2 regions of the Mesorhizobium sp. P2_F5 genome follow, and region 2 is predicted to be linked to the other one. Evidence: predicted binding sites of a transcription regulator. Region 2 holds the regulator's gene; the other holds the start of a gene.

Region 1 (4,527 bases), on a different contig from region 2:
GCGCACCACGCGACCGGCCGAGACGTACCAGACCGCCAGCACCAGGCCGATGACGACGCCGATGGCAATCGAAATCACGGCAAGCTCGAGGCTGAGCAGCAGCCCACCCCACAGCTTGTCGAAATGCCGCCAGATCAGATTGAAATTGAGCGTATAGCCCATGCGTCTCCCGCAATGGCCAAGGGGCCGCAAACAAGAAGAGTGGAAGGGCGCCGGGCACCCTTCCACCGGATGAGGTCAGCCGGATGTTATCATATGACCGGGAAACCGGGGTGACGGGCCGGCGGCTCCTGGCCGAAATAGTCCTTGAAGGCGGCGTCGTAGAGCGCCGTTTCATGACCGAACATGGCGATGGAAAAAGTCTGGTTGACGAAGGTCAGCCAGTCGAGGTCGCCTTGCCTGACCGCCGCGCCGTAAAGCATCGAGTACCAGCTCTTGCCGGCATCGAAATATTTGTCGGGGTTGCGCGAGGCGAGCCAGCGCACAGTGGAAAGATCGACAGCGGCGGCATCGGCGCGCTTGGATTCCAGTGCCTGCAGCACGTTGGCCTGGGTGTCGATCTGCAACACCTGCGCCTCCGGCAGCGCGAAATGGACCGAGTTTTCGGCGTCGACGTTCTGCAGGATCGAGATGCGGGTCGCCGAACCGCCGGCGAGCAGCTTGTCGAAGGTCTTGTTTTCCGCTGTCGGCAGCGTCAGCAGGGCGACGCCTTCGACATAGTACGGCCGCGAGAAGTGGACCAGCTGCGAGCGCTGCGCGGTCATAGTCATGAACTGGATGGTGATGTCGACCTTGTTGGTGGTGACATTGGGAATGCGCTGCGCCGGGTCCTGCATGACGAACTCGACCTTGCTCGGATCGTCGAACAGGCCCTTGGCCAGGATGCGGCCCATGGTGATGTCCATGCCCACCAGTTCGCCGGCATCGTTCTCGAAATGCCAGGGCGCGTTTGTGCTGCCGGTGCCGACGATCAGCTTGCCGCGGTCGAGCGCGGTGCGCAGCACGCTGTCGGTTGCGGCCTGCGCGGCGGCCTTCTCTGCGCTGACAGCGGTCATCACACCGGCTGTTGCCAGTCCGGCCATGCCCAGTTTCAGAAAATCTCGCTTGGATGCGTCGTTCACTGCGACCTCCTGTTCGTTTTGAGTTCCCCTTACAGGCACATGTGTCGCATCCGTGATTGTCTCTTACAAAAGACACATGTATCCTATACAAGACAGATACTAACATCAGGAATCAGTTATGCAAGACAGCAATGGGATCACCGATCAGCCAGTTCTTGGCCCAGCCGCGGACAGGACATCGGGTTCGCGCGAGAAGGGTCTCAACCGGGTGCTGGAGATCCTGGAGTTCCTGCATGTCACGCAGCGCGCTATCGGCATTGGCGACCTCGCAAAGGGGGTGAATGCGCCGCGCTCCACCACCTACACGCTGGTGCGCTCGCTGGTCGACGCCGGGCTGCTGGAGATGGAAGGAGACGGCAACAGGGTCTATTTCGGCAAGAAGCTCTACCTCTACGGAATGGACTATGTCAGGGGCAACGACCTGCTCCGCAGAGGCCGGCAGGAGGTCGACAATCTGTCGCGCGAGACCGGCGAGACCTCCGAATTGTGCATGCTGCAAAGCGGCCGCTACACCATCGTCCATTCAAGTCCGGGAACGAGGCCGTTCCGCATCAGCTCGGCCACGGGTTTGCAGATCCCGCTGCCATGGACCGCTTCCGGGCGGCTGCTGCTGGCGGGTTTTGAGCGAGCCGTGATCGAAGGCATGGTGTCCGAGGACGACCTCGTGCTGCCGGATGGCCGCAAGCTGAAGCTGGACGACTTCATCGCTGACATCGCTGTTGCCGAGACGACGGGCTATTGTGTCACGTCAGGGCTTGTCGACGCCTACACCAAATGCCTTGCCGCGCCGGTGCCTTCGGCGTCCGGCAAGGTCGAGGCGACGATGTGCCTGGTGGTCCCAATCGACACCTCAAAGGAAAAGACCGGCGAGCTCATCACCCTGTTGCGTGAACGGGCAAGGAAGCTTTCGATCGCGGGATAGGGCCGCCTCGAGCGCAGCCCGGCAAATGCTGTTCAGGCGATGATGTCTGGAATGATCTTGTCTTCCAGCGCCATCAGCCGGTCCTTGAGGAAAAGCTTCTTCTTCTTCATGCGCTGGATCTGCAAGGGATCACAGCCCATGGCGATCATCGCATTGATGGCCGCGTCGAAATCGGCATGCTCTTGTTTCAGCCGAGAAAATTCGAGGCGGATATCAGCCTGTTCCTGTTCGGACATTATCTACCGTCTGCACGTCTGCGGCGCCCAATGATGGGCCTGATTGGGCGGGACCGGCGGGGTTTTGTAGCCGGCGCGCAGCCCATACCACATTTCACATTGTCGTGGAATGCTACCACGCAGCATTCGACATCGCCGCTGGATGGTGGCAGAGTGTCATGGTGCCGTCACAGATGCGACCTGCGGTGGACGTGCCTTTGACGGCTGCAATCGAGGAAACCATGAAAGGGAGAACCAATCATGTCTCTTGCATCCCATCTTGATGAGTTGCAGCGGAAACACGGTGATATCGAACGCGAAATCGACGATGCGATGAACCATCCATCGGTCGACGACCTCGAAATCGTGAATCTCAAGCGACGCAAGCTGGCACTCAAGGACGAGATTGAAAAACTGAAGGCGAAACCGACGACACACTGACGCCCTTCCTGGACTAGACGCGCCGCTCTTGGCGCGCGACCATCGTTCCGGTGGCAGCCATGCCGCCGGAGGTCGGTAGTTGTTACTGTTTCCGACACTGTTGGCCGGTCGACACCGTCTGTGACGGGTCGCCGCGCTGCCATGATTTGGCGGCTCTGCCCGCCTGTCGCCATTGACAAGCCATCTTTGCTCCTCCACCTCATGCCCGAACCTCAGCGCAATGCGCTGATAACTGTTTGAGCGTATTTGTGCGTCGACGTGGACGCATGTCGCTCGGGTGATCAAGAGGCGGCCGGCCATGACCGGATATTTTTCCTCCCCCTTTCAGCGCCGCACCTCGGTCGGCGTCGATGTCGGCGGCGTGATCGTCGGCGGCGGTGCGCCGGTCGTCGTGCAGTCGATGACCAACACCGACACGGCTGATATCGACCAGACCGTGGCGCAGGTCGCGGCGCTGCACCGCGCCGGCTCCGAGATCGTGCGCATCACCGTCGACCGCGACGAAAGCGCCGCAGCCGTGCCGCGCATTCGCGAGCGGCTGGAACGCCTCGGCATCAATGTGCCGCTGGTCGGCGATTTCCACTATATCGGCCATAAGCTGCTCGCCGATCATCCGGCCTGCGCCGAAGCGCTGGCCAAATACCGCATCAATCCCGGCAATGTCGGCTTCAAGGACAAGAAGGACCGCCAGTTCGCCGCGATCGTCGAAATGGCGATCAGATACGACAAGCCGGTGCGCATCGGCGTCAATTGGGGGTCGCTCGACCAGGAGCTTTTGACCCGGCTGATGGACGAAAACCAGGCGCAAGGCTTTCCGCTGACGGCGCAGGAGGTCACCCGCGAGGCGATCGTGCAGTCGGCCATCCTGTCGGCCGAGATGGCCGAGGAAATCGGCTTGGCCCGCGAAAAGATCATCCTGTCGGCCAAGGTCAGCGGCGTGCAGGATTTGATCGCCGTCTACACCGAGCTTGCGACGCGCTCCAACCATGCGCTGCATCTCGGCCTGACCGAAGCCGGCATGGGCTCCAAGGGCATTGTCGCCTCGTCGGCCGCCATGGGCATTCTGTTGCAGCAAGGCATCGGCGACACCATCCGCATCTCGCTGACGCCGGAGCCGAATGGCGACCGCACCCGCGAGGTGCAGGTGTCGCAGGAATTGCTCCAGACCATGGGCTTCCGGCAGTTCGTGCCGATCGTCGCCGCTTGCCCCGGCTGCGGCCGTACCACGTCCACCGTGTTCCAGGAGCTGGCGCAGAACATCCAGGCCGATTTGCGCAAGAACATGCCGGTGTGGCGCGAGAAATATCCCGGCGTCGAGAACCTCAAGGTCGCGGTGATGGGTTGCATCGTCAACGGCCCGGGCGAATCCAAGCATGCCGATATCGGCATTTCGCTGCCCGGCACCGGCGAGACGCCGACGGCGCCGGTCTTCGTGGACGGCAAGAAGGCGGCGACGCTGCGCGGTCCGTCGATCGCCGCCGATTTCGAGAAGATGGTCGCCGACTATATCGAGCAGCGGTTTGGGCAGCACGGCAAGGCCGCGGCCGAATAGGCCATGCGGGGGCTGCTCAAAGCCGGTGTGATCCTGCTCTGCGGGCTGGGTCTTACCGGACAGGCCCTCGCCGATCCGCCGCAATCGCGCTCGGCGGCAAAACGATTGATTGGCCGCGTCTGCGACCTGATCGAGGCGCATGCCGAACAAAACGGCCTGCCCAAGGACTACTTCGCCCGGCTGATCTGGAAGGAAAGCCGCTTCGATCCCAATGCGGTGAGCCCTGTGGGCGCCGAAGGCATCGCCCAGTTCATGCCGGGCACCGCCAAGATGCGC
Region 2 (4,527 bases):
TGTTCCAGAAGCCCAATCCGTTCCCGAAGTCGATCTACGAAAATGTCGCCTACGGCCCGCGCATCCACGGGCTGGCCAAGCGCAAGTCCGACATGGACCAGATCGTCGAATCCAGCCTGAAGAAGGCGGCGATCTGGAACGAGGTCAAGGACCGCCTGCAGGAGCCCGGCACCGGTCTGTCCGGCGGCCAGCAGCAGCGCCTGTGCATCGCGCGCGCCATCGCCGTGTCGCCGGAAGTGATCCTGATGGACGAGCCCTGCTCGGCGCTCGATCCGATCGCCACCGCCCGCGTCGAGGAGCTGATCGACGAGCTGCGCCAGAACTACACCATCGTCATCGTCACCCACTCGATGCAGCAGGCGGCGCGCGTGTCGCAGCGCACGGCGATGTTCCATCTCGGCTATCTGGTCGAGGAGGGCGCCACCGACAAGATGTTCACCAACCCCGACGACAAGCGCACCCAGGACTATATTACCGGCCGCTTCGGCTGAGCCGTCCGGCGGTTGAATTTTCAGGCACGAGGACCAAGATCATGGGTGAACATACCGTCGCCTCCTTCGATGAAGAGCTGGGGCAGATCAGCAAGCTGATCCGCGACATGGGCGATCTGGCCGGCTCGATGGTCAACGCCTCGACCAGGGCGTTGCTCAATTCCGACAATGCGCTGGCGCAGCGTGTCGTTTCCGACGACGCCATCATGGACGCGCGCCAGCGTGAGCTGGATGACCGCGCCATCACGCTGATCGCCAAGCGCCAGCCAATGGCCAACGACCTGCGCGCTGTGGTCGGCTCGATCCGCATGGCCGGCGACCTCGAACGCATCGGCGATCTCGCCAAGAACATCGCCAAGCGCGTCGGCACTGTCGGCCTCAGCGTTACGCCGCGCGACCTGTCGCATTCCATCGACGCCATGGCGCAGCTGGTGCTGATCCAGGTGCAAGGCGTTGTCGAGGAATATGCCGCCGCGGATGCCGCAGCCCTGGCGAAACTCAGGAATGAGGACGAGCGCATCGACGTCAAGTACACGTCGGTGTTTCGCGAACTCTTGACCTACATGATGGAGGACCCGCGCAACATCACCGCCTGCACGCATCTCCTGTTCTGCGCCAAGAATCTGGAGCGCATCGGCGATCATGTCACCAACATCGCTGAAAATGCGTACTATGTGCTGACCGGCCAGCAATTGCCCGCCAATCGTCCGAAGCAGGACGAGACGGCGATGGCCACTTCGGCCTGACAAGGGTGAACTGCTGATGATTGCGCCACGCATCATGGTCGTGGAGGATGAGGAGCCACTGGGCGTGCTGCTCCGCTACAACCTCGAATCCGAAGGCTACCAGGTCGAGGTGGTGACGCGCGGCGACGAGGCCGAAATCCGGCTGCAGGAAAACGTCCCCGATCTGCTGGTGCTCGACTGGATGGTGCCGGCGGTGTCCGGCATCGAGCTGTGCCGGCGGCTCAGAATGCGGCCCGAGACCGAACGGCTGCCGATCATCATGCTGACCGCGCGCGGCGAAGAAAGCGACCGCGTGCGTGGCTTGTCCACCGGTGCCGACGACTATCTGGTCAAGCCGTTCTCGACGCCGGAGTTCATGGCGCGCGTGAAAGCGCTGCTGCGCCGCGCCAAGCCGGAAGTGCTCTCCAGCGTGCTCAAGGTCGGCGACATCGTGCTCGACCGTGAATCGCACCGGGTCTACCGCAAGAAGAGCGAGATCCGGCTCGGGCCGACCGAGTTCCGCCTGCTCGAATTCATGATGCGCCATCCAGGTCGGGTCTTCTCGCGCAGCCAACTGCTCGACAATGTCTGGGGCGAGACGATCTATATCGACGAGCGCACGGTCGACGTGCATGTCGGGCGCTTGCGCAAGGCGGTCAACAATGGCCGCATGCCTGACGTGATCCGCACCATCCGCGGTGCAGGCTACGCCATCCGCGAAGATTGACGCGCGGCGCGCCGCGCCGTTGCCGGCCTCTCAGGCGACATGTTTGCTAGATTTCGCCTGAATCCCCGGCGCGAAAATCTCCTGGTCGACGAAGCCGAGCGCGCGCATGGCGCAGCCTTCGCGGATCAGCGGCAGTTCGTTGGGTTCGGTGTCGAAGGAAATCGACTTCGAGTGCTGGCCGCCGGCGGTCTGGGCAATCGCATTGCGCAATGCCGGTTCGATCAGATCGAAGGCGGCGGCGCTGACACCGACCATGGCGACGGGGGCGGGATCGATTAGGGCGAACAGGCTGCCAAGGCCGAAGCCGAGCGCTTCCCCGGCCTTGCGGTAGGCTTCCCGCTCGGGACCTTCGGTTTCGCGAGCGCGTGTGGCAAGCCCCCGCATGTCGGCGTCGCCGACATCGACCGGTTCGGCGTCCTCGCTCATCCCCATGGCATTGCGCCAGATGGCGTAGTTGCCGGCATAGGCCTCGACGCAGCCACGCCGCCCGCAGCGACAGAGCGCGCCGCCGGGACGGTGGATCATGTGGCCGAACTCGCCGCCTGAGGAATGGGTGCCGGTGAACAGTTCGCCTTTCAGCACCAACCCCATGCCGATGCCGTGCGAGAGCAGGATGGCAATGAAATCGTCGCGGTAGCGCTCAGGCTGGCGCCATTGCAGCGCCACCGCCATCATGTTGCAGTCGTTCTCCATGGTGGCCGGAATGCCGAACTCCGCTTCCAGTATGTCGGCGAACGCGATGTCGGTCAGCGGCGTGATCGGCGACCACAGCATGGCGCGCGCCTGCGAATCGGTGATGCCCTGGATGCCCATGGCAATGCGGGCGATGCTTTGGACATCGAGGTCGGGATCCTCGAGCCGCCGCCGCACGATTGCCGTGCATTCGCCGATCAGTTCGTCGCGCGGCATGGTCAGCGTGTCCAGCCGGCGCTGCTCCTCGGCGACCACATGGCCGGCATAGTCGATGACGGTGACGGAAAGGAAATTCAGCGACAGCACCACGGTCATCACCGCGGCTGCTTCCGGATTGAGGCCAAGGCCGACCTGTGGCCGTCCGCGTTTCAGCGCACCGGTCTCGCCGGGCTTGCTCTCGGCCAGGATGCCTTCTTGAATCAGGTCAGAAGAGATCGCCGATATGGTCGAATGGCTAAGGCCGGTGGTTGCCGCAATCTCGGTCCGCGACGGCTGGCCGGCCCGGCGCACGGCCGAAATCACCATCGCACGGTTGCGACGGCGCAGATCGTCGTGGCGGATACCAACCGACATCTTTTTTGTTTCCTCCCGGTCCCCCGCGCCTCATGATAGTGGAGGCGGTCAGGGACGCCACGCAAATATTGGCAGAAGCCGGTCACGCTGTCATTGTTTATTGCGGGTCTCGAAAAAAATCGACGACGCCATCAGAATCCATCAGAATCGATGTTGACAGCGTCTCGCCGTTGGACCAGTATTTTTTCGAGGCTCGAAAAAATAGAGCCTCTGTGTGCCGGCCCTCGGGCCAGTTTTGTCGCGCCGCGCGCGGCGCAGGGAGGATTATCATGAACAGATTTGCAGCCGCCATGCTGGCGGGTGTCGCCATGTCGCTGACGCTGGTGTCGGTCGCGCAGGCGAAGGACAAGGTCATCGGCGTGTCGTGGTCGAACTTCCAGGAAGAGCGCTGGAAGACCGACGAAGCGGCGATGAAGGCAGCGATCGAGGCGGCCGGCGACAAGTATATTTCCGCTGACGCGCAGTCCAATCCCGGCAAGCAGCTGACCGACGTCGAGAGCCTGATCTCGCAGGGCGCCAACTCGCTGATCATCCTCGCGCAGGACGCCTCGGCCATCGGCCCGGCGGTGCAGAAGGCGCTGGACGAAGGCATTCCGGTCGTCGGCTATGACCGCCTGATCGAGAACAAGGACGTCTTCTATCTGACCTTCGACAACAAGGAAGTCGGCCGTATGCAGGCCCGCGAAGTGTTCAAGGCCAAGCCGGAAGGCAACTATGTCTTCATCAAGGGCTCGGGCTCCGACCCGAATGCCGATTTCCTGTTCTCGGGCTCGATGGAGGTGCTCAAGGAAGCCATCGACTCGGGCAAGATCAAGAATGTCGGCGAGGCCTATACCGATGGCTGGCTGCCCGCCAATGCCCAGAAGAACATGGAACAGTTCCTGACCGCCAACGACAACAAGGTCGATGCGGTGGTCGCGGCCAATGACGGCACCGCCGGCGGCGTCGTCGCGGCGCTGACGGCGCAGGGCCTTGCCGGAACGGTTCCGGTCTCGGGCCAGGACGGCGACCATGCCGCTCTGAACCGCATCGCGCTCGGCACGCAGACCGTGTCGGTGTGGAAGGATGCACGCGAGCTAGGCAAGAATGCCGCCGAGATCGCCTCGCAACTCGCCGACGGCAAGAAGACGAGCGACATCGCTGGCGCCAAGGACTTCACCACGCCTGGCGGCAACACCGTCAAGTCGTTGTTCCTGACCCCGGTCGCGATCACCAAGGACAACCTCAACGTCGTCATCGACGCCGGCTGGATCAAGAAGGACGAAGTCTGCACGGGCGTCGCCGCCGGCAGCGTCGCGGCCTGCAACTAAGCTTGGCC

What was found. The regulator PhoB, encoded in region 2, activates phosphate uptake and scavenging genes when phosphate is short. The targets are predictions, from matches to a motif close to TGTCATNNANCTGTCAT.
Region 1: a site for PhoB is predicted at 2,434-2,450, ahead of AC1DYO_RS16740 (YdcH family protein). Genes of this name have one in related genera too.

The regions. Positions count from the first base shown of each region.
Region 1 is NZ_JBFUEY010000010.1:121,731-126,257, forward strand. Features, by position in the region: gene AC1DYO_RS16720 (amino acid ABC transporter permease) at 1-162, opposite strand, end outside; gene AC1DYO_RS16725 (transporter substrate-binding domain-containing protein) at 252-1,121, opposite strand; gene AC1DYO_RS16730 (IclR family transcriptional regulator) at 1,240-2,043, shown strand; gene AC1DYO_RS16735 (YdcH family protein) at 2,076-2,279, opposite strand; gene AC1DYO_RS16740 (YdcH family protein) at 2,520-2,699, shown strand; gene ispG (flavodoxin-dependent (E)-4-hydroxy-3-methylbut-2-enyl-diphosphate synthase) at 2,998-4,251, shown strand; gene AC1DYO_RS16750 (transglycosylase SLT domain-containing protein) at 4,255-4,527, shown strand, end outside.
Region 2 is NZ_JBFUEY010000006.1:17,658-22,184, forward strand. Features, by position in the region: gene pstB (phosphate ABC transporter ATP-binding protein PstB) at 1-491, shown strand, start outside; gene phoU (phosphate signaling complex protein PhoU) at 533-1,237, shown strand; gene phoB (phosphate regulon transcriptional regulator PhoB) at 1,254-1,943, shown strand; gene AC1DYO_RS10720 (ROK family protein) at 1,974-3,209, opposite strand; gene xylF (D-xylose ABC transporter substrate-binding protein) at 3,479-4,519, shown strand.